DNA from 4 places in the Nonomuraea sp. NPDC050394 genome. Region 1 is predicted to be linked to each of the others. Evidence: riboswitches for the same ligand, from Rfam matches in the RefSeq annotation. Region 1 holds a riboswitch; each other region holds the start of a gene.
What was found. Region 1 has a riboswitch for cobalamin ahead of ACIBKY_RS54860 (ribonucleoside-diphosphate reductase subunit alpha). Riboswitches for the same ligand answer to the same signal wherever they lie in the genome.

Region 1 (5,333 bases):
CCCGCCACCAAGGGGATCTTCTGATGCTGCACTCCCGCCACACCCCGCAGGACAAACGCCGCGCGCTCCGCGACGGGCTGGCCGGCGGCGAACTGCTGCGACTGCCCGGAGCCTTTAGCCCGCTGGTGGCCCGCGCCGTCGAGCAGGCCGGCTTCGACGGCGTCTACGTCTCCGGCGCCGTGCTCTCGGCCGACCTGGCCCTGCCCGACATCGGCCTGACCACGCTCACCGAGGTCGCCGGGCGCTCGCAGGCCATCGCCCGCGTCACCGAGCTGCCCACCCTGGTCGACGCCGACACCGGCTTCGGCGAGCCGATGAACGCGGCCAGGACCATCCAGGTCCTCGAGGACGCCGGCGTGGCGGGATGTCACCTGGAGGACCAGGTCAACCCCAAACGGTGCGGTCACCTCGACGGCAAGACGATCAGCCCCCTGCCCGACATGCTGCGTCGCCTGCGCGCCGCCGTGGACGCCCGGCGCGACCCCGGATTCGTCATCTGCGCCCGCACGGACGTGCGCACCACCGAGGGCCTGGGCGCCACGATCGAGCGGGCCAAGGCGTTCGCCGACGCCGGAGCCGACCTGATCTTCCCCGAGGCGCTGGCGAACGCGGCCGAGTTCGAGGCCCTGCGCAAGGCGGTCGACGTGCCGCTGCTGGCCAACATGACCGAGTTCGGGCAGTCGACGCTGCTCACCACCACGACCCTGCGCGACCTCGGCGTCAACGTGGTCATCTACCCGGTGACCCTGTTCCGCCTGGCCATGGGCACGGTCACCGAGGCGCTGCGCGCCATCGACGCGGACGGCACGCAGGCGAAGCTGGTCGATCGCATGCAGACCAGGGGCGAGCTGTACGACCTGCTGGACTACTCCGGCTACGCGAGTTTCGACGCCGGCGTGCTCACCCACGGCTACCGGGAGGACCGATGACGATCAGCAAGGGCCTGGCGGGCGTGGTCGCGGACACGACCGCGATCTCCATGGTCAACCCGGAGACCAACTCCCTCACCTACCGCGGCTACCCGGTTCAGGAACTGGCCGCCGTCTGCAGCTTCGAGCAGGTCGCCTACCTGCTCTGGCAGGGCGAACTGCCCGACCAGGGGCAGCTCAGGGAGTTCCGGGCGGCCGAGCGGGCCCGCCGTACCCTCTCCCGGACGACGCTGGACGTGCTGGCGCGGCTGCCGGAGAGCTGCCACCCGATGGACGTGCTGCGCACGGCCGTCAGCCAGCTCGGCGCCGAGGATCCGCGCGAGGACGACGCGAGCGCCAACCCGCGCGCGGCGCTCGACCTGCTCGCCCGCCTGCCGACCGTCGTCGCCCTGGACCAGCGCCGCCGCCGGGGGCAGGCGCCGATCCAGCCCGACCCCGGGCTGGGCTTCGCGGAGAACTTCTTCCACATGTGCTTCGGCGAGATCCCCGAACCCGAGGTGGTGCGCTGCTTCGAGATCTCCCTGATCCTCTACGCCGAGCACAGCTTCAACGCCTCCACCTTCACCGCCCGCGTGGTCACCTCCACCTTGTCCGATCTCTACAGCGCGGTCACCGCCGCGATCGGCGCGCTCAAGGGCCCGCTGCACGGCGGCGCCAACGAGGCCGTCATGCACATGTTCGCCGGCATGGACGACCCCGAGTCATGGCTGAAGCAGGCCCTGGCCGACGGGCGGAAGATCATGGGCTTCGGCCACCGCGTCTACAAGCACGGTGACTCGCGCGTGCCGACCATGGAGGCCGCCCTGCGCGAGCTGGCCAGGCTGCGGGAGGCGGACGAGCTCATGACACGGTACGACGCTCTCGCCGGCGCGATGGCACGCACCAAGGGAATCCATCCCAATCTGGACTATCCGACCGGCCCGGCGTACCACCTGATGGGGTTCGACATCCCCACCTTCACTCCCATCTTCGTCATGTCCCGCATCACCGGCTGGAGTGCCCACATAGCTGAGCAGCTCTCCGCGAACTCCCTCATCCGCCCCCTCAGCTCCTACATCGGTCCGGTGGAGCGCCATCTCTCGTGACTCATCTCTCAACACGAGATGTGGGGTGTGACTTTCTGATCGACCCTATATATGGTGTCCCTTGCGATCGGTTCGGCCGCTCAGCCAGAGCGGCCGAGGCAAGAGGGAACCCGGTGAGAATCCGGGACTGCCCCGCAGCGGTAAGTGGGAACGACCGCCGTCACACGCACTGGGCCACCGTGCCCGGGAAGCGACGGCCAGTAGGGACAAGCGTCACGCCCACGAGTCCGAAGACCTGCCGGCCGTGCCGCGCGCGGGTGCGCGCGGCCGCTCCGAAGGCCGCGCGGGACGGCTGACGGCACCGGCGCGAGGGCTGTGCGACGTCCTTGCCGGGAGCCTTTCCGCGCGACCTTCGGTTCACGACCGAGTTCGCGAGGAGAGAGCTGTGACGGTCACCGGGGACCCAGTAACGGACCTGACCAGTACGCGGGGGGATCAACCCGTGCCCAGGCGCACGCAGATGCACGTGCGCAAGCGCAACGGCAACGCCGAGCCCGTCGACGTCAACAAGATCGTCAAAGCGGTGGAGCGCTGGGCCGACGACCTGACCGACGTCGATCCGCTGCGTGTTGCCACCAAGACCATCAGCGGCCTGTACGACGGCGCGACGACCGCCGAGCTGGACCGCCTGTCGATCCAGACCGCTGCCGAGATGATCGGCGAGGAGCCGCAGTACTCCCGCCTGGCCGCCCGCCTGCTGTCGGGCTACATCGACAAGGAAGTACGCGGCCAGGGGGTGGCCTCCTTCAGCCAGGCCATCCGGCTCGGCCACGCCGAAGGGCTCATCGGCGACGAGACCGCCGCCTTCGTCGCGGCCAACGCCCGCAAGCTCGACGACGCCATCGACCCGTCGGCCGACCTGCGCTTCGAGTACTTCGGCCTGCGGACCGTCTACGACCGCTACCTGCTGCGCCACCCGACCAACCGGCTGGTGGTCGAGACGCCGCAGTACTGGCTGCTGCGCGTGGCCTGCGGCCTGGCCCAGAGCCCGACCGAGGCGATCGGCTTCTACCGGCTGATGTCGTCGCTGGCCTACCTGCCCAGCTCGCCCACGCTGTTCAACTCGGGCACCGTGCACACCCAGATGTCCTCGTGCTACCTGGTCGACTCGCCCAAGGACGAGCTGGAGAGCATCTACGACCGCTACGCACAGGTCGCGCGGCTGTCGAAGTTCGCCGGAGGCATCGGCATCGCGTGGAGCCGGGTGCGCTCGCGGGGCGCGCTGATCCGCGGCACCAACGGCCACTCCAACGGCATCGTGCCGTGGCTGCGCACCCTCGACTCCTCGGTCGCGGCGGTCAACCAGGGCGGCCGGCGCAAGGGCGCCGCCTGCGTCTACCTGGAGCCCTGGCACCCGGACGTCGAGGAGTTTCTGGAGCTGCGCGACAACACCGGCGAGGACGCCCGCCGTACCCACAACCTGAACCTGGCCAACTGGATCCCCGACGAGTTCATGCGCCGGGTCGAGGCCGACGCGATGTGGTCGTTGTTCGACCCCAACGAGGTCCCCGAGCTGCCCGACCTGTGGGGCGAGGCGTTCGAGGACGCCTACCGGGCAGCCGAGCAGGCGGGACGCTACGTGCGCCAGGTCAAGGCCCGCGACCTGTACGCCAGGATGATGCGCACCCTCGCCCAGACCGGCAACGGCTGGATGACCTTCAAGGACGCCGCCAACCGGCTGTGCAACCAGGCCGCCGAGCCAGGCAACGTGGTCCACCTGTCGAACCTGTGCACCGAGATCATCGAGGTGTCCAGCGACAAGGAGACCGCGGTGTGCAACCTTGGCTCGGTCAACCTCGCCTCCCACGTGGCCGACGGCGGCATCGACTGGGACAAGCTGCGCGCCACCGTGCGCACCGCGGTCACCTTCCTGGACCGCGTGATCGACATCAACTACTACCCCAGCGAGCAGGCCGCGGCCAGCAATCCGCGCTGGCGGCCGGTCGGCCTGGGCGTGATGGGCCTGCAGGACGTGTTCTTCGCGCTGCGGCTGCCGTTCGACTCGGCCGAGGCCAAGGAGCTGTCCACCAGGATCGCCGAGGAGATCTACCTGTCGGCGCTGGAGACTTCAGCCGGGCTGGCCGAGCGGTTCGGCGCCCACCCCGCCTACGACCAGACGTGGGCCAGGCGCGGCAAGCTCCAGCACGACCTGTGGGGCGTCACCGGCACCCAGGACGAGCGCTGGGCCGCCGTCCGTGAGCGCATCGTCGCCCACGGGCTGCGCAACTCGCTGCTGATCGCGATCGCGCCGACGGCGACCATCGCCTCCATCGTCGGCGCCTACGAGTGCATCGAGCCGCAGGTGTCCAACCTGTTCAAGCGCGAGACTCTGTCGGGCGAGTTCCTGCAGATCAACAACGCGCTGGTCGCCGAACTCAAGGCCCGTGGGCTGTGGACCGAGCAGATCAGGGCCGCCATCAAGCAGGCCGAAGGATCGGTGCAGGGCATCGCGCAGTTGCCCGACGAGGTCCGCCTTCTGTTCCGCACCGCCTGGGAGCTGCCGCAGCGCGCGCTGATCGACATGGGCGCGGCCCGCTCGCCGTACATCGACCAGAGCCAGTCGCTCAACCTGTTCATGAGCGCGCCGACGATCGACAAGCTCTCCTCGATGTACCTCTACGCCTGGAAGTCGGGCCTGAAGACCACCTACTACCTGCGTTCCCGCCCCGCCACCCGCATCCAGCAGGCCACCGTGCCCGTCGCCGCCTCGGCCAACAAGGACGAAGAGGCGCTCGCGTGCTCGCTGGAGAACCCCGAGTCGTGCGAGGCCTGCCAGTGACCACCCCTGAGGAGAACCCGATGTTGCTCGACCCGGGCATGAGCCTGACCCTGCGCCCGATGCGCTACCCGCTGTTCTTCGAGCGCTACCGCGACGCGATCAAGAACACCTGGACGGTGGAGGAGGTGGACCTGCACTCCGACCTCAAGGACCTGACCAGGCTGTCGGCGGCCGAACGCCACCTGATCAGCCGCCTGGTCGCCTTCTTCGCCACCGGCGACACCATCGTGGCCAACAACCTGGTGCTCAACCTCTACCAGCACGTCAACGCGCCGGAGGCGCGGCTGTACCTGTCCCGGCAGCTCTTCGAAGAGGCCGTGCACGTCCAGTTCTACCTGAACCTGCTCGACACCTACGTCCCCGACGAGCAGGAGCGCTTCGAGGCGTTCGCCGCCGTGGAGAACATCCCCTCCATCCGGCGCAAGGCGGAGTTCTGCTTCCGCTGGATCGACTCCATCGACAATCTGAAGGAGCTGCGCACCAGGGAGGACCGCAGGGCGTTCCTGCTCAACCTGATCTGCTTCGCCGCCTGCATCGAGG
Region 2 (5,333 bases), on a different contig from region 1:
GCGCTGACGATCCGCGCCATCACCGGCGAGCTGGGCACCAGCCCGTCATCGCTGTACGCGCACGTGGTCAACAAGGCCGACATCGACGACCTGATCATCGGCAGGCTCAGCGCCGAACTCGTCCTGCCCGAACCCGACCCCGGCCGATGGCGGGAACAGATCTTGCAGGTGTACGCCCAGATCCGTGACCAGTACCTGCGCTATCCAGGCATCTCTCGTGCCGCCCTGGCCGCAGTCCCCACCAACCGGGACACCTTGCGCGTGAGTGAGGCGATCCTGGCGATCCTGCTCGCCGGTGGAGTCGAGCCCCAGCCCGCGGCCTGGGCCATGGACGCCCTGTCACTCTATGTCGCCGCCTACACCCTGGAGATCTCTCTGCTCCACGGGCGGAAGGCCGACCCCGGCCAGGAGTGGGTCCTCAGCCGCGACGAACTTCTGCGCCGGTTCGGCTCCCTGCCCGCCGACGAGTTCCCGCACACCCGACGCCACGCCGCCGAGCTCACCTCCGGCAGCGGACACGAGCGATTCGACTTCACCCTCAACCTGATGCTCGACAGCCTCACAAGAGCCTGACGGTTTCCGGCATAGTTCCGTGGCGCTCGCTCGTCCTTGGTGGGTGACATCACGAGGAGGACGGGTGGATCCAGGCTTTGAGGCGGCGCTCCGGCAGTTCGTCATCGACAGGTCGAGCGCGTTGTTCCGCACGGCGTACCTGCTGACCGGCGACCGGCACGCCGCCGAGGACCTCGTCCAGTCGGCCCTGGCGAAGACGGCCGCGCGGTGGCGCGCCCTGCGCGACCCCGAGGCCATCGAGGGGTACGTCCGCCGCACCATGTACCACGAGCAGGTGAGCCGGTGGCGCCGGCGGTCGCGGGTCGTGGAGGTGAGCACGGACGGAGTGCTCGACCGGGCAGGCGACGGGCACGCCGAGGCGGCGGACCTGCGCATGACGATGCGGGCGGCGCTGTCCCGGCTGACGCCCCGGCAGCGGACCATGCTCGTCCTGCGCTACTTCGAGGACAAGTCGGAGACCGAGATCGCGCGCCTGCTGGGCGTGCGGGTGGGTTCGGTCCGCAGCCAGATCTACCGATCGCTGGAGCGGCTGAAGAAGTCGGCCCCCGAGCTGAGCACCGTGAGGGAGTTGCGTTGAACGTCGAGAAGCTGCTGCGTGAGACCCTCGCCGACATGGCGGACGAGCAGGTGCCGCCGCCCCCGGCCCGCTTCCTCCCGCCCCGTCCCGCCCGCCGGAGGGGCGTCGCCCTGGCCGCCGCGGTCGCCGTCGTCGCCCTGGCCGCGGGCGGCACGGTCGCCGTCAGGACCCTCGCACCCGAGGTGCCCGTGGCCGTGCGTCCGGAGCACACCGTGACCATCAAGGAGGGATGGCGGGCCGCCCTCTTGTTCGACAATCTCTCCCGCGTGACCGGCAAGCCCGCGGCGTCGTTCGCGCGGGCGGCCAAGGACGGCCGCGCCCTGGGCCTGCCTCCGTACGCGAAGGGCAGGCTGGAGGGCTTCGCCCACCCCGGTACGTACAGGTTCGCCGTGTCCGCCACCCCCACCGAGATCCTGGCCGCGATGGTGACCAGGTTCCGCGAGACGGCGGACAAGCTCGGCGTGGCCTCCCGGCGGGCCCCCTTGGACGTCGTCATCATCGCCAGCCTCGTCCAGGCCGAGTCGCCCACCGAGGCCGACATGCCGAAGGTGGCCCGCGTCATCCACAACCGCCTGGCCCGCGGCATGCGGCTGCAACTCGACAGCACCATCCTCTACGGCCTGGGCAAGTACGGCCCCAAGGTCACGGTCAAGGACATCAACCTGCGCTCGCCGTACAACACCTATCGCTATGCGGGCCTGCCTCCGGGGCCCATCTCCAACCCCGGTGAGGCCGCGCTCAAGGCCGCCCTCCACCCGGCCGCGGGCACCTGGCTCTACTACGTGGTCACCGACCCGAAGCGCGGCACCCTGAAGTACGCCACGTCCGAGAAGGAGTACGCCAAGCTCGTCGAACGCGCCGCCGAGTGAGTGCGCCCCGTGCGAGGCCGTCCGCGCCTTCGAGGAACAGATGTGGCACGGGCCGGCGGATGGGCGAAATTCACGACCGCCGGCCGCGAACGCCTCGTGAGCCCGGACCCCACCGAAGCCCTCGCCCTCTTCGACGAAGTCCAGTCATCCTGATCGGTGGACGCGGCATGACCTGGGTCCGCCGGATGGCTCCGTGCCCGGGTGCAGAAGCTGATCCTCACGCAGGCCAACCTTTGCTCCGGAAGGCGCGTCTCACCCGTATGGGCCTATTGTTCCGCGGTACCGCCGCAGCCGTCGCCTTTCTCGTCATGACGGGACCGGTCGCCGCCCACGCCGAGGCGCCGGCCAGTCAGTGGAGTGTCGTCCATCACGACCGCCGCGACTCCTACGACGCGGTGACGGTCACGCCGGGCGGGGCGGTCTGGGTCGCCGGGAGGAGCGCGCTGTTGAAGGGCGGCCGGTCCGCCTTCAAGCGTGTCACCGGGCCGGGCTTCCGGGTGAAGCGGCTGGCGTCGGCCTCCGACACCAGGGTCTGGGCCTTCGGCGCGTCGCGATACGCCCGATGGAACGGCAAGCGCTGGCAGGTCGAACGATGGCCCCACGGCCGGGTGGACGCTGCGTACGCCATCGGGCAGAACACGTGGGTCATCGAGAACGCCAACACGTTCCCCTCGGCCGGTGCCGCCGGGTGGAAGGCACGGTCCACGCTGCGCCGGCTGGTCGGGTCTTCGTGGCGCAAGGTCAGGACGCCGATCGTGGTCAAGGGACTCGACGGCCGGTGGGCGGCGGGCTCGGTGCGGGGCACGGCGGCTCTGGCCCGCTGGAGTGGCACGGCCTGGCGTTCGGCGCCCCTTCCGGCGATTCCGTCCGCCCGCTCCGGCCAGATCTCGGAGTTGACGGATGTCGCGTTCGACGGGGAGACCGGCCGGGTGATGGCGGTCGGCTGGGTCGCCTGGCCGTGCGGCCGCTCCTTCTGCGGTGAGACGTTGCTGCTGACCGGCTATCCGGGCAGCTGGAAGTACGAGGTCCGTGGTGAACCGGGCTTCCAGCCGCGCGCCCAGGCCGAGCCCGACGGCAGAGGCGGGGCCTGGGTCGTCTACGACGCCAAGGGTGGAGGCAGCAGGTTCCTGCACCTCGGCGCCGACAGCGTCGAACCGGGTGCCTTTCCGGCTCCGCCGGACCGGAGGGCGTCTGTCCGTGACCTTGCCCTCCAGCCGGAGACCGGTTCCATCTGGGCGGTCGGCGGGACCCCTTCCGGCCGCGGCGGCACGATCTGGGCTTACCGCCGTTGAGCCGGCTGCCGCTCGGCCCTGCCGAGCACGGAGTCGCTACCGGTTGACGAAAGATGGTTTGCGCTATTCGGCGAAGGCGGCCATCCCCTCCTTCTGGTCCGCCGTGGCGAAGGTGGCGTGGAAGACGCGGCGTTCGAAGCGCACCCCTTCGGCAAGCGTGCTCCTCGGCGTCCATGGTGCGGCCGGTCTTGCCGTGTTCGGACGACAGCAGCCGGGCCAGGGTGTCGCGTTCGGCCTCGACCAGGTGCGGGAACCTCAGCAGCACGCGAGCGCGGCGCTGCGGATGCCACTCCGCCCAGGCCACCTGGGCTTCGGCGGCGTCGGAGATGGCCGCCCTGGTCTCGTCCGGAGTGGCCGGCGGGACCCTGGCCTGGACCGTTCCGGTGCCATGAGTGTTCGCTCCATCCTCGTGACAACACGTGCCGAACCCGCGGCCGGTATCCTGACTCCCGGATCAGCGCACGTCAGTGGCCATTCCAGCGATGACGCACATCCCCGGGTCACAGTGGCGGGACCGTGCCGGATTGACACCGGCTTCCCCGCACCGCGAGCGTTCCTGCAGAAACATAGTTGGACGTCCTAGTAAGTCCAGTGCCGGCCTTCATTGGCTTAGGGTGGGGCTCGCAGTTGGTTCGCCCCGCCAGCCAGGCGAGGCGTCGTAAGAGGGAACCCGGTGCGAATCCGGGACTGCCCCGCAGCGGTGAGTGGGAACGACCGCCGTCACCAGCACTCGGCCCCCAGGGCCGGGGAAGCGACGGCCAGTAGGCAGGTGCGACGCGCCCACGAGTCCGAAGACCTGCCACTGCCCGCGCGCACCCCGCGCGCGGTGCATCGGACGGCCTCGAGGGAGGGCTGGGCGACCACGCGGGCCAGGAGTGTGCCCGCGCCTGGGCCGTGCCTTCGCTCGAACGCCGGGGATGTTCCTCGTGACTCGCGAAGGAGAGTTCCGTGACCGAGCGTTCGCTCGCCACCGTGTACGGCTACCCCCGCCAGGGACCCGGCCGCGAACTGAAGAAGGCCGTCGAAGGCTACTGGGCCGGGAAGATCAGCGCCACCGAACTGGAAGCCGCCGCGGCCGGCCTGCGCCGTGCCGCCTGGCGCGAGCTCACCGACGCCGGCCTCGGCGAAGTCCCTTCCGGCGACTTCTCGCTGTACGACCACGTGCTGGACACCACCGTCATGGTCGGCGCGATCCCCGAGCGCCACCGGGTGGCCGTGGAGGCCGACCCGCTGGCCGGCTACTTCGCCATGGCACGCGGCACCCAGGACGTCGCGCCGCTGGAGATGACCAAGTGGTTCGACACCAACTACCACTACCTGGTTCCCGAGCTCGGCCCCGACACCGAGTTCACCGCCAACCCCGGCAAGCAGGCCGCCGAGCTGACCGAGGCCCTGCTGCAGGGCCACAACCCGCGCCCGGTCCTGGTCGGCCCCGTCACCTACCTGCTGCTGTCCAAGCCCGCCCCAGGCGTCGACCCCGGCTTCGAACCGCTGTCGCTGCTGGAACGGCTGCTGCCCGTGTACGCCGAGATCCTGGCGTCGCTGCAGGCGGCGGGCGCCGATTGGGTGCAGTTCGACGAGCCCGCCCTGGTCCAGGACCAGCCGCAGGAGGTACTCGACGCCGTCGCCACCGCCTACGCCCATCTCGGCGGACTGACCCGGCGGCCCAGGATCCTGGTGACCAGCTACTTCGACCGTCTCGGCGCCGCCCTTCCCGTGCTGGCCGCCGCTCCCGTCGAGGGCCTCGGACTCGACTTCACCGGCTCGGCCGCCGCCAACCTCGACGACCTGGCCGCGGCGGGCGGGCTGCCCGGCAAGCGGCTGGTGGCCGGGGTCGTGGACGGGCGCAACATCTGGATCAACGATCTGGAAAGGGCGCTGGCCACGCTGGCCACGCTGCTCGGACTGGCCGAGCGGGTGGATGTGGCCGCCTCTTGCTCGCTGCTGCACGTCCCCTACGACACCGCGCTGGAGACCGATCTCCATCCCGAGGTGGCCGGCTGGCTCGCGTTCGCCCGCCAG
Region 3 (5,333 bases), on a different contig from region 1:
CTCCCGCGGCGGGGTGAGCAGGTCGTGGGCGCCCCAGATGCCGAGCACGGGCTGGGTGACCCGGGCGAGTACGGCCCGCGCGTCGTGCCACGCCATCGGGAACTGCCCGGCGCCGGCCAGCAGCCGGTAGACGGCGGGCACGCCGCGGTCGGGCACCGGGCCGCTCACGCCCGCGTTGCGCAGCCCGGCGGCGACCGCCCAGGTCTGCTGGCGCAGCGGCTGCATGGCGTTGCCGCCGACGATCACCACGTACGCGACGTCCTTGGAGCGGGTGGCGGCCAGCGGGGCGACCCAGCCGCCCTCGCTCAGCCCCCAGATGCCGACGTTGTCCCGATCGACCCCCGCGAACCCGCGCAGGGCCGCGTGCGCGCCGAGCGCGTCGCCGGCCAGCTGGCCGTAGTCGCGGACGGTCATCGAGTAGCCCTCGGAGCGCTTGTCGTAGACCAGCACGGCCAGGCCCTGGCGGGCGAAGGCCTCGGCCTCGGTCATCAGCTTCGTACGCGGGGTCCCGCCGCCCGATCCGTGCACGAGCACCAGGCCGGGCAGCGGCCCGCGCGCCCCGGAGGGGACCAGCACGCTGCCGTGCATCTGAAGCCCGCCGCTGCCGCGGAAGGCCACCTCGGTGACGGTCAGCCCGTCGTCGGCGAACGCGGGGACGGCCGGGACGGGCGCGCAGACGAGCGCGAACAACATGATCACTAACCTCTTCATACTGCCGACGCTACTCTGCAGAGAGATATCGGCAAAGAGACGTCTGCAGAAATCATCCGGCAGGACTAAGCTCTCTCCTCATGAAGGATGAGGATGAGGCGCCGCTGTATCTCGACGATCACGAGCGCCTGAAGGCCCTGGCCCATCCGATGCGCAGGCGCATGCTGTCGCACCTCAACGTGCACGGCCCCGCCACCTCCACCACGCTGGGCGAACTGCTGGGCGCCAAGACCGGCACGACCAGCTACCACCTGCGCCAGCTGGAGAAGTACGGCTTCATCGAGGAGATCCCCGAGCGCTCGACCGGCCGCGAGCGCTGGTGGCGCAAGGCCGACATACCGCGCGACATCCGCACGCCGAACTTCCGCGACGTGGCGCCGGAGAACCGCGCGGTACTGGAGGAGTTCTACCGCATCGGCATGGCCGAGGACCGCGCGCTGCTGGACCGCTTCGGGGCCGCCTACCTGCGCGACCCCGACTGGGCGAAGGCCTCGCGGGGGTTCGGCCGGATGACCAAGGAGGGGCTCGACGCCTTCTTCGAGGAGTACATCGCGCTGCTGTGGAAGCACAGCCACCCGGCCGACGACGCGCCCCCTGACGCGCGCCCGATCTACATCAGGATGTTCGCGCTGCCGGCCGATGATACGTGAAGAGTGCCCCCCGATGTGTAACACCGTGTGATCTGCCAATAACCTCATGTAATGGGAGGTCTATCGGGGTTCGGGGAGGGGCATCATGCGGCGTCGGCAGTTCTTCGCTCTCGGGCTCGGCCTGGCCGCCTGTGCCTCCGGATGCGCCGGCGCGGGTGGCGGCGCGCACGGCCTCGGTCCCGTCGGCGTCGTCCCCGGCGGCGAGCGATGGGCGCCGGTCGCGCAGGCCCTCTACCGCACCCTGCGCAGGGCCGGCTACCCCGCCACCGGCACGGGCGGCACGACCACGGTCACCGTGACCGGCCTGCCCGCGCTGGCCGCCGCCGAGCTGAACGACCAGCGCCCCATGCACGTCGCCACCACGCCGCTGGCCAGGCTCACCGGCAACGTCGAGGTGCTGGTGGTGCCGGCCAACTCGCGTCTGAGGGACTTCGACGCCTTCGCCGCCCACCTGCTGGCCCAGCCGGAGCGCACCTACCTGGCCGGCGGGCCCCTGGGCGAGCCCGACCACCTGCTGTTCGGCCTGGTCGCGCAGGGGCTCGGCGTGGACGTCAGGAAGATCGACTACACCGGCTACCCGGGCGCCCAGGAGGTGGCGGCGGCCATGCAGGGCGGCAAGGTCGCGGCGGCCACCGGACGGCTGCGCGACTGGCGGGCCCGGCTCGACTCCGGCCGGATCAGGCCGCTGGCCGTCTCCTCGGCCGCCCGGGTCCCCGGCATCGATGCCCCCACGCTTCTGGAATGCGGGGTGCGGGTCGACTTCGCCGACTGGTGCGCGGTGGTCGGGCCCGCCGCGATGGACGGCGAACGGCGGGGCGCCGCGGTGCGCATGATGGAGGACGCGACCCGGTCGGCGCCGTGGCACGAGGCCTGCCGCAACGGGGGCTGGGAGGCCATCCCGCTCAGCGGCGACGACTTCGCCACGTGGCTGGCCACCGAGTCCGCCCGTACCCGCAGAGTACTCCGTGAACTCGGCATGCTCGACACGCCGAGCACAACATACCGGGGATAGTTGCGGGACCGGCCACTAGATGTAGGATCCTGCACTGTCGCTGGTTCGCCTCCCCGGAGGCGGAGCAAAAGGGAACCTGGTGCGATTCCAGGGCTGCCCCGCAGCGGTAAGCGGGAACGACCGCCGTCATCAGCACTGGACCCAGGTCCGGGAAGCGACGGCCAGTAGGACTCACGCGTTGAGACGCCCGCGAGCCCGAAGACCTGCCAGCGGTTGTCCTGTCCATTGGGCCTCGAGGGAGGGCCCGGGGGCTGCGCGGCCGGGGGATCTCCGTACTTGCCGTGTGCGCTCTCGCGTGCCCTCGCAGGGGGAAAGCTCGCTCGCGAGGAGTGTTGCACGTGACGCAGATCGTTGAGATGGATCGGCGGCTGGCCATCGAGGAGGCGGCGGCGCGCGTGATCGCCGACCCGGCCAACTCCCGGGTCGCCGCGCGGCTGCTGGCCGAGGAGATCGCCGACGAGGCGGCGGGCCACGGCGTCCGCACGTTCTCCGACTCCATTGCCGCCACGCACGCGGCCGGGCTGATCCAGGACGCGCTCGCTGACTTTGTCCGGAAGAATCGTGAACAGCTGGACGCGCTCATCGACGCGGATGCCGACGAGCGGTTCGAGTACTTCGGCCTGCGCACCGTCTACGACCGCTACCTGCTGCGCCACCCCGAGACCCGCAAAGTGCTGGAGCGCCCGCAGCACTTCATGCTCCGCGTCGCCTGCGGCCTGTCCCGGACGGCCGGCGAGGCCGCCGAACTGTACGCGTTGATGTCGACGTTGTCCTATCTGCCGTCTTCTCCCACGTTGTTCAACTCCGGCGCCCGCCGGCCACAGCTGTCGTCGTGCTTCCTGCTGGACTCGCCCCGGGACGAGCTGGAGTCCATCTACGACCGTTACGGGCAGGTCGCCCGCCTGTCCAAGTACGCCGGTGGCATCGGCATCTCCTGGACCCGGGTCCGCTCGCGCGCATCGCTGATCAAGGGCACGAACGGGCACTCCAACGGCATCGTTCCGTGGCTGCGCACGCTCGACTCCTCCGTGGCCGCCGTCAACCAGGGCGGCCGGCGCAAGGGCGCGGCCTGCGTCTACCTGGAGACCTGGCACGCCGACATCGAGGAGTTCCTGGAGTTGCGGGAGAACACCGGCGAGGACGCCCGCCGTACCCACAACCTGAACCTCGCCAACTGGGTGCCGGACGAGTTCATGCGCCGGGTGGAGTCGGACGGCGTGTGGTCGCTGTTCGACCCCAAGACGGTCCCGCACCTCACCGACCTGTACGGCGACGCCTTCGACACCGCCTACCGCGCCGCCGAGGAGCAGGGCCTGTACACGCGGCAGATGCCGGCCCGCACCCTGTACGGCCGGATGATGCGCACGCTCGCCCAGACCGGCAACGGCTGGATGACCTTCAAGGACGCCGCCAACCGCGTCTCCAACCAGACGGCCCGGCCGGAGAACGTCATCCACCTGTCCAACCTGTGCACCGAGATTTTGGAGGTGACCAGCGACGGCGAGACCGCCGTCTGCAACCTCGGCTCGGTCAACCTGGCCGCCCACGTCACCGGCACCGGCCTGGACTGGGAGCGGCTGGCCGGCACCGTCCGCACCGCGGTGCGCTTCCTCGACCGCACCATCGACCTGGGCTTCTACCCGACGCCCGAGGCGGAGAAGGCGAACAAGCGGTGGCGGCCGATCGGGCTCGGCGTCATGAGCCTGGCCGACGTGTTCTTCGCGCTGCGGCTGCCGTTCGACTCGCCCGAGGCGCTGGCGCTGTCCACGAGGATCGCCGAGGAGATCGCCCTCGCCGCCTACGCCACCTCCTCCGATCTGGCCGTCGAGCGGGGCCGGCACCCCTCCTACGACGACACCCGCGCCGCCCTGGGCGTGCTGCACCCCGACCACTACGGCGTCGGCGCCTCCGAGCGCTGGGACGCGCTGCGCGCCAGGATCGCCGAGACCGGGCTGCGCAACTCGCTCATGATCGCCATCGCGCCGACGGCGACGATCGCCTCCATCGCCGGATGCTACGAGTGCATCGAGCCGCAGGTGTCCAACGTGTTCAAGCGCGAGACGCTGTCGGGTGAGTTTCTGCAGGTCAACCGGTATCTGGTGCGTGACCTTCAGGAGCGCGGGCTGTGGACGCAGGACATGCGCGACGCCATCAAGCGCGCCGACGGCTCCGTCCAGGACATCCCCGGCATCCCGGATGAGCTGAAGGTGCTCTACCGCACCGCGTGGGAACTGCCGCAGAAGGCGCTGATCGACCTGGCGGCGGCACGCACGCCGTACATCGACCAGTCGCAGTCGCTGAACCTGTTCATGGCCACGCCCACCATCGGCAAGCTCTCCTCGATGTACGCCTATGCCTGGAAGAAGGGCATCAAGACCACCTATTACCTGCGCTCACGACCGGCCACCCGGATCGCGCAGACCACCGTCCAGACAACCACCGTCCAGACGACCCCCGTCCAGACGACCCCCGTCCAGACGACCCCCGTCCAGACGACCCCCGTCCAGGAAGCGGTCGCCTGCTCCCTGGAGAACCCCGAGTACTGCGAGGCGTGCCAGTGACAGAGCGAAGCGAAGCAACCGTGAAGCACAGCATGCTGCTGGACCCCGGAATGGACCTGACGCTCCGTCCGATGCGCTACCCCGACTTCTACGAGCGCTACCGGGCGGCCATCCGCAACACGTGGACGGTCGAGGAGGTGGACCTGCACTCCGACCTGGCCGACCTGGCCAAGATGTCGCCGCAGGAACGCCACCTGATCAACCGCCTGGTCGCCTTCTTCGCCACCGGCGACTCCATCGTGGCCAACAACCTGGTACTCAACCTGTACCAGCACGTCAACGCCCCCGAGGCGCGCCTCTACCTGTCGAGGCAGCTGTTCGAGGAGGCGGTGCACGTGCAGTTCTACCTGACGCTGCTCGACACCTACCTGCCCGACCCGGACGAGCGGGTCAAGGCGT
Region 4 (5,333 bases), on a different contig from region 1:
GGAACATGAGAGAACTCCATGAGGAGGAGCCCGGACCGCGCTCACGGCGGCCGGGTACAAGGAGATGACGCGTGGCCCTACCTGGGGCGACGCATGCCAGATGACCTCAGGGCGCCGTCATACGGCGCGGCGGAGGGCCGGCGGCCCGCGGCGGTGAACCGCCTTCGTGAACGCCGCCGAGCGCCACGGGCCGGTCCGCACCCACGGCACGACCTCCCACAGCCCGGCCCCGGTCTCCACCGGAACCGGTGTGAGCCACAGCAGCAGGCGCAGCGGCGCGGCCGCCCAGAGCCGCAGCGCGGTCCACATCGCGCTCTCGCCCTGGTGCAGCCACCATCCGCTCAGCAACGCCAGCATGAGGTGGACCAGGATCATGCCGACGTTCAGATGACCGCCGTGCCCGGTCTCGACCTCCGCGGCGGGAGCGACCCGCGCGAACACCTGGTGCAGGACGAGCTGCACGACCACGGTCGCGGCGAGCAGGCTCTCCCGCGACCGCTCACACCCGTTGACCGCCAGCGCGAGCAGGTACGGCGCGGCGAACCCGAGCAGCAGCGCGGGCAGCGAGATGAGGCCGCCGCCCGCGAACGCGTGACCACCGGCGGAGACCAGCACGCAGACCGCCGCGAAGGCGGCCGCGCGGATCACGCGGAGAACCGGAGTCACGGCCCTATCCTGTCAGGCGGATTCACGGGTGAGAACCCCGCCGGTGAGCGGCGTCGCGGGTTCCTCGAACGCTTCAGGAAGGTACGCGCCACCGGCGGGTTGCCGGAGACCACGAACACTCATCGGGGGCCGCTCACGATCGGAAGCTGATCGCGTGGCCGCAGCCGGCGGGGCGGGGCGAACCGGTGCAGTTCGAGGATCGGCGGCAGGGGGACCAGCCCGGGACCGCCGGCGTCGATCCACGCGGCCACGTCGGCGGTGGCGGCCTCGTCGTTGACCAGGGCCAGCCACACCGGACGGCCACCGGCCGCACGTCCCTGAGGTGTCGGCTGCACGATGACGACATTGGCCTGGTCGCACACGTCCAGGCAGTCGGTGACACGGACATCGGCGACCTTCGCCAGCTCACTGATCTGCCGATCGTGGTCGAGCGCGGGCACCTTCCGCACGCTCCCGCAGCAGCAGTCCCGGCACACGGTGATCCTTTTCACGGGTTCCTTCCACGCAACGGCGGGCGCGCCGCACGCGCCCGCCGGCTCATCGATGGCGCGATCAGCAGCGTTCGCCGCCGCCTCCGGCCCGCCAGGTGTAGCAGGCGGGGATCATGACCGGGTTGAGGGAGATCAGGCGGACGCTGCGCCCGATCGGGTTGGGGAAGTCGACGCCGACGCACCACGGCTTGGGTTCGTCGCCACTGCAGTTGGGGCTCTCTCGCTTGATACGCAACGCCTGCGCGGTGAGGTTCATGTGGGAGATGACGGCGCCGCCATGGCCGCCCCAGGTGTCGACGGTGTAGGTGGTGCCGCCGTTGAGCTGGTGGGCGTTCCAGGAGCCGACGGTCATGTCCTGGGTGTTGCAGGGGTCGCTGGCGTTGGTGTCGAAGTAGGCGCCGGGCAGGTTGCTGGACCATCCCAGGCCGCCGTGGCGAAGGATCCAGAAGTCGTTGTCGTTGCAGCCGCCGTTGACCGACAGCACCTTGGTGTCGTGCTCGTAGGCGTAGAAGCTGTGGCCGGAGCCGTAGGCGCCGTTGCTGTTGCTGAGGCCGAAGAAGGAGTGGCGGATGCCGCGGTGGCCCTGCTGGTTCAGCGCCAGCGTCATGCCCCGGTCGGGCACGTCCAGTTCGGCCGCGGCCGCGGCGCTCATCGGGCGTGGACGGACTTCGCTCACCTTGCCGTCGACGATCGCGACCGGGGTGGCCGCGGGGGCGGCGGTCCGCGCGGTGACGTACCCCTTGAGCGCGCCCGCGATCGGGGCGGCGTCCGCGGCGGGGACGCGCAGCGCGTCCACGTACAGCGGCTTGCGCCCGCTGAGGTTCCAGGTCTCCTCGAACTTGTCGAGGGCGCGGGCCACGCTGCCTTCGGTGGCCAGGTAGCCGCCGCGGAACTCGCCCTGATCGCCGCCGAGAACCTCCAGGCCGTACCCGGCCGCGGTCCGCCCGACGGACGTCGTGATCTCCAGCGCCTGCCGTAGCTGGCCGATGGGGGTGGGCGTGAGCGTGAGGACGAGGGTCTCAGGCGCCTCGGCGGCCTGAGCGGTGGGGGCGGCGAACGTGGCCATGACGGCCACGGCCGCGACGGACAGGAATGATCGACGTACTAAGCGCATTACTCTCCCCGTTCTTGCCTCGGACACGGACATATCGCCCGGGGCATGCCGGTGGGAGTACTACATGGAGGGTGCGCTGTCGTAGGCGCCACGCTCCGCTCCTCTCCGGGGAGATCCGCCCCAGGTCGTCGAGGAGGCGAGCGCGTGAGTCTCCTGGCTCTCGGGTCGATGCTCGTCCCCGCCTTCCCACCCCGGTCTGGGGCGGTGGCGTCGTGGGGATCCGCTCGCCGATCACAGTGGCGGGACCGCGCCGGATTCGCACCGGCTTCCTCAGTCCGCGCTCGCCTTTACCCAGCCATCATTATCAGGGTGCGGGGTGTATGTCACGATGGATCCCGAAGGCGAACGCGGACGAGGAAACCGGTGTGATTCCGGTACGGTCCCGCCACTGTGACCGGTGAGCGAACCCGATCAAGCCACTGCCCGCGAGGGTGGGAAGGCCGGGAGAGCGATGACCCGGGAGTCAGGAGACTCACGCGGTCGCCTCCTCACGAACTGGGGCGGATCTCCCCGAGAGAGGACGGTGGCCGTGCGCGTGCCCGCAGGTCGTCTCGTGGTGATCCGGTCCCGCCGTCCGCCGAGGGCGCCGTCGAGGAACGGTGGCCCCGGCCTTCTCCCGGAGATTATGGATGAAGGGTTTTTCCCGCCCGCTCACCGGCGGTGCGCTGCTGCTGTCCCTGTTACTCACCGGCGCCTGCGGCGGCGCGGTGACACCGGCGACTCCGACGTCGGCCGAAGGCAGGTGCGTCACCTCCTACGACCCGGCCAAGGACTACTTCCCGGTCAAGCAGACGCTCAGGCACGCTGCCAACTTCACCCTGACCTACGCCAAGCACTACCAGACGATCACCGTCAAGCAGCCGGCGCCCGGCGCCAAGCCGGAGACGTACGTGCTGCTGCGCTGCGGCACCCCTGACCCGAAGGTGGCGGGCGCGACCGTGGTCGAGACGCCGATCGAGTCCTTGTACTCGGCCTCGACCACGCACCTGCCGTTCGTCACCGGCCTGGGCGTGCTGGACCGGCTCAAGGGCGTGGCCTCGGCGGGCTTCATCACCTCGGCGCAGGTGCTGGAGAAGGTGAAGGCGGGCGCGATCACCGAGTACGCCAAGGGCCAGGAGATCGACACCGAGAAGGTCATCGCCGCCAGGCCGGGCGTGCTCATGACCGGCGGCACCGAGGACAAGGCATACGGCCCGCTCCGGCAGGCCGGGATCAAGGTCGTCGCCAACGCCGAGTGGCTGGAGGCCACCCCGCTGGGCCGCGCCGAGTGGATCAAGCTGATGGCCGCCCTGACCGGCACGGAACAGCAGGCCGGCCAGGTGTTCGACAAGGTCGAGGGCGACTACCGGTCCCTGGCGGACAAGGCGAAGGCGGCCACGGCGGTGCCGGTGCTGCCGGGCCAGATGTACCAGGGCCAGTGGTCGGTACCCAACGGAGGAAGCTACGTCGCCACGCTGATCAAGGACGCGGGCGGCACCTACGCCTGGGCCGGCACTTCGGGCCCGGGCAGCACCACGCTCGACCTGGAGGCCGTGCTGGCCGAAGCCAAGGACGCCAAGGTCTGGCTGGCCACGGTCAACGAATGGAAGAGCCTGGCCGACGTGGAGAAGGCCGACGCCCGCTATGCCAAGTTCGACGCCTTCGGCGCCGGCCAGGTGTGGTCCTCGAACAAGACCCTGGGCCCCGGCGGCGGCAACGACTTCTTCGAGCGCGGCGTCGCCCGGCCCGACCTCATCCTCGGCGATCTGGTCGCCATCCTGCACCCGGACCTCGCGCCGGGGCACGAGTTCGCCTTCTACCAGAAGCTGACCAGGTGACCGCCCTCACCCTGTCCGCGGCTCCGGCGGCCTACCGCCGCCGGAGCCTGGTCCTGGGCGCGCTCACGCTCGGCGTTCCCGCCGCGTTCGCGCTGGCGGTCACGCTGGGGTCCACCTCCATCCCGCTGGACGCCGCGCTGTCCGCGCTGGCGGGCGACCCGGGCGTCGACCCGGGCGTCCGGGAGATCATCTGGACGGTACGGCTGCCGCGCGCCATCACCGCCGCGCTGGCCGGGGCGGCGCTGGCGGCGGCCGGGGTCCAGATGCAGACGATGTTCCGCAACCCGCTGGCCGAGCCGTACATCCTGGGCGTGAGCTCGGGCGCGAGCCTCGGTGTCGCGCTGATCATCGTGGGCCTGGGCGGCACGGTCGGCACGTTCACCGCCGGGGTCTCCGGACTGGGCCGCGCGGGCGTGGTGGTCGCGGCGTCGGCGGGCGCGGGGGCGGTGCTGGCGCTCGTCCTGGCGTTGTCGCGGCGGGTACGCTCGGTGGTGACGCTGCTGGTCGTCGGGGTGATGGTCGGCTCGGCGGCCACCTCGGTCATCACGCTCCTGCTGGTCTACACCGACCCGCAGCGGGCCCAGCAGTTCATCAGCTGGGGCCTGGGCAGCTTCGCCGGGACGACATGGGCGGATCTCGCCCTGTTCGGGCCGGTGTGCGCGGCCGGGCTGGGCCTCGCGCTCGCCGGGGTCAAGCCGCTGAACGCGCTGCTGCTGGGCGAGAACTACGCGCGGACGATGGGAGTGCGGGTACGGCTGACCCACACGCTGACCCTGGCCGTCGCCTCGGTGCTGGCCGGAGCGGTGACCGCCTACTGCGGGCCGGTCGCCTTCCTCGGCCTGGCCGTACCCCATGTCGCGAGACTGCTGCTGGGCACGGCCGACCATCGGCTGCTGATGCCCGGTGTGGTCCTGCTCGGCGCGGCCACGGCCTTGCTGTGCTGCGTGGCCACGCAGGCGCCGGGCAGTGGGGTGGTGCTGCCGCTGAACGCCGTCACCACGATCATCGGCGCGCCCGTGGTGATCACCGTGCTGCTGCGCAGCCGCGCGGCCAGATCGGGGCTGGGGATATGACGACGGCGCTGCGACTGCGCGCGGTGTGCGCCGGATACCCGCCGCGGCGGGGACGACCCGGGCGGCGCGTTCTGGAACATTTGGACGCGAGCGCCGAGCCGGGTGAGCTGACCGTGCTCATCGGGCCCAACGGCAGCGGCAAGTCCACCCTGCTGCGCACCATGGCCGGGCT

Region 2: another riboswitch for cobalamin. It lies ahead of ACIBKY_RS26630 (aldehyde dehydrogenase family protein); the one in region 1 lies ahead of ACIBKY_RS54860 (ribonucleoside-diphosphate reductase subunit alpha).
Region 3: another riboswitch for cobalamin. It lies ahead of ACIBKY_RS14575 (ribonucleoside-diphosphate reductase subunit alpha); the one in region 1 lies ahead of ACIBKY_RS54860 (ribonucleoside-diphosphate reductase subunit alpha).
Region 4: another riboswitch for cobalamin. It lies ahead of ACIBKY_RS44175 (ABC transporter substrate-binding protein); the one in region 1 lies ahead of ACIBKY_RS54860 (ribonucleoside-diphosphate reductase subunit alpha).

What each region holds. Positions count from the first base shown of each region.
Region 1 is NZ_JBITIO010000035.1:23,679-29,011, forward strand. It holds gene ACIBKY_RS54845 (MmgE/PrpD family protein) at 1-24, shown strand, start outside; gene prpB (methylisocitrate lyase) at 24-929, shown strand; gene ACIBKY_RS54855 (bifunctional 2-methylcitrate synthase/citrate synthase) at 926-2,014, shown strand; cobalamin riboswitch at 2,066-2,272, shown strand; gene ACIBKY_RS54860 (ribonucleoside-diphosphate reductase subunit alpha) at 2,457-4,793, shown strand; gene ACIBKY_RS54865 (ribonucleotide-diphosphate reductase subunit beta) at 4,814-5,333, shown strand, end outside.
Region 2 is NZ_JBITIO010000006.1:626,375-631,707, forward strand. It holds gene ACIBKY_RS26605 (TetR/AcrR family transcriptional regulator) at 1-573, shown strand, start outside; gene ACIBKY_RS26610 (SigE family RNA polymerase sigma factor) at 638-1,150, shown strand; gene mltG (endolytic transglycosylase MltG) at 1,147-2,019, shown strand; gene ACIBKY_RS26620 (hypothetical protein) at 2,328-3,311, shown strand; partial or broken gene ACIBKY_RS26625 (enoyl-CoA hydratase) at 3,375-3,473, opposite strand; partial or broken gene ACIBKY_RS26630 (aldehyde dehydrogenase family protein) at 3,487-3,687, opposite strand; cobalamin riboswitch at 3,726-3,875, opposite strand; cobalamin riboswitch at 3,938-4,115, shown strand; partial or broken gene ACIBKY_RS26635 (5-methyltetrahydropteroyltriglutamate--homocysteine S-methyltransferase) at 4,260-5,333, shown strand, end outside.
Region 3 is NZ_JBITIO010000003.1:317,169-322,501, reverse strand. It holds gene ACIBKY_RS14590 (alpha/beta hydrolase) at 1-711, opposite strand, end outside; gene ACIBKY_RS14585 (ArsR/SmtB family transcription factor) at 792-1,361, shown strand; gene ACIBKY_RS14580 (Bug family tripartite tricarboxylate transporter substrate binding protein) at 1,447-2,373, shown strand; cobalamin riboswitch at 2,398-2,599, shown strand; gene ACIBKY_RS14575 (ribonucleoside-diphosphate reductase subunit alpha) at 2,712-4,934, shown strand; gene ACIBKY_RS14570 (ribonucleotide-diphosphate reductase subunit beta) at 4,955-5,333, shown strand, end outside.
Region 4 is NZ_JBITIO010000016.1:160,274-165,606, reverse strand. It holds gene ACIBKY_RS44190 (hypothetical protein) at 118-666, opposite strand; gene ACIBKY_RS44185 ((2Fe-2S) ferredoxin domain-containing protein) at 786-1,157, opposite strand; gene ACIBKY_RS44180 (hypothetical protein) at 1,219-2,271, opposite strand; cobalamin riboswitch at 2,418-2,544, opposite strand; cobalamin riboswitch at 2,571-2,766, shown strand; gene ACIBKY_RS44175 (ABC transporter substrate-binding protein) at 2,901-4,088, shown strand; gene ACIBKY_RS44170 (iron chelate uptake ABC transporter family permease subunit) at 4,085-5,161, shown strand; gene ACIBKY_RS44165 (ATP-binding cassette domain-containing protein) at 5,158-5,333, shown strand, end outside.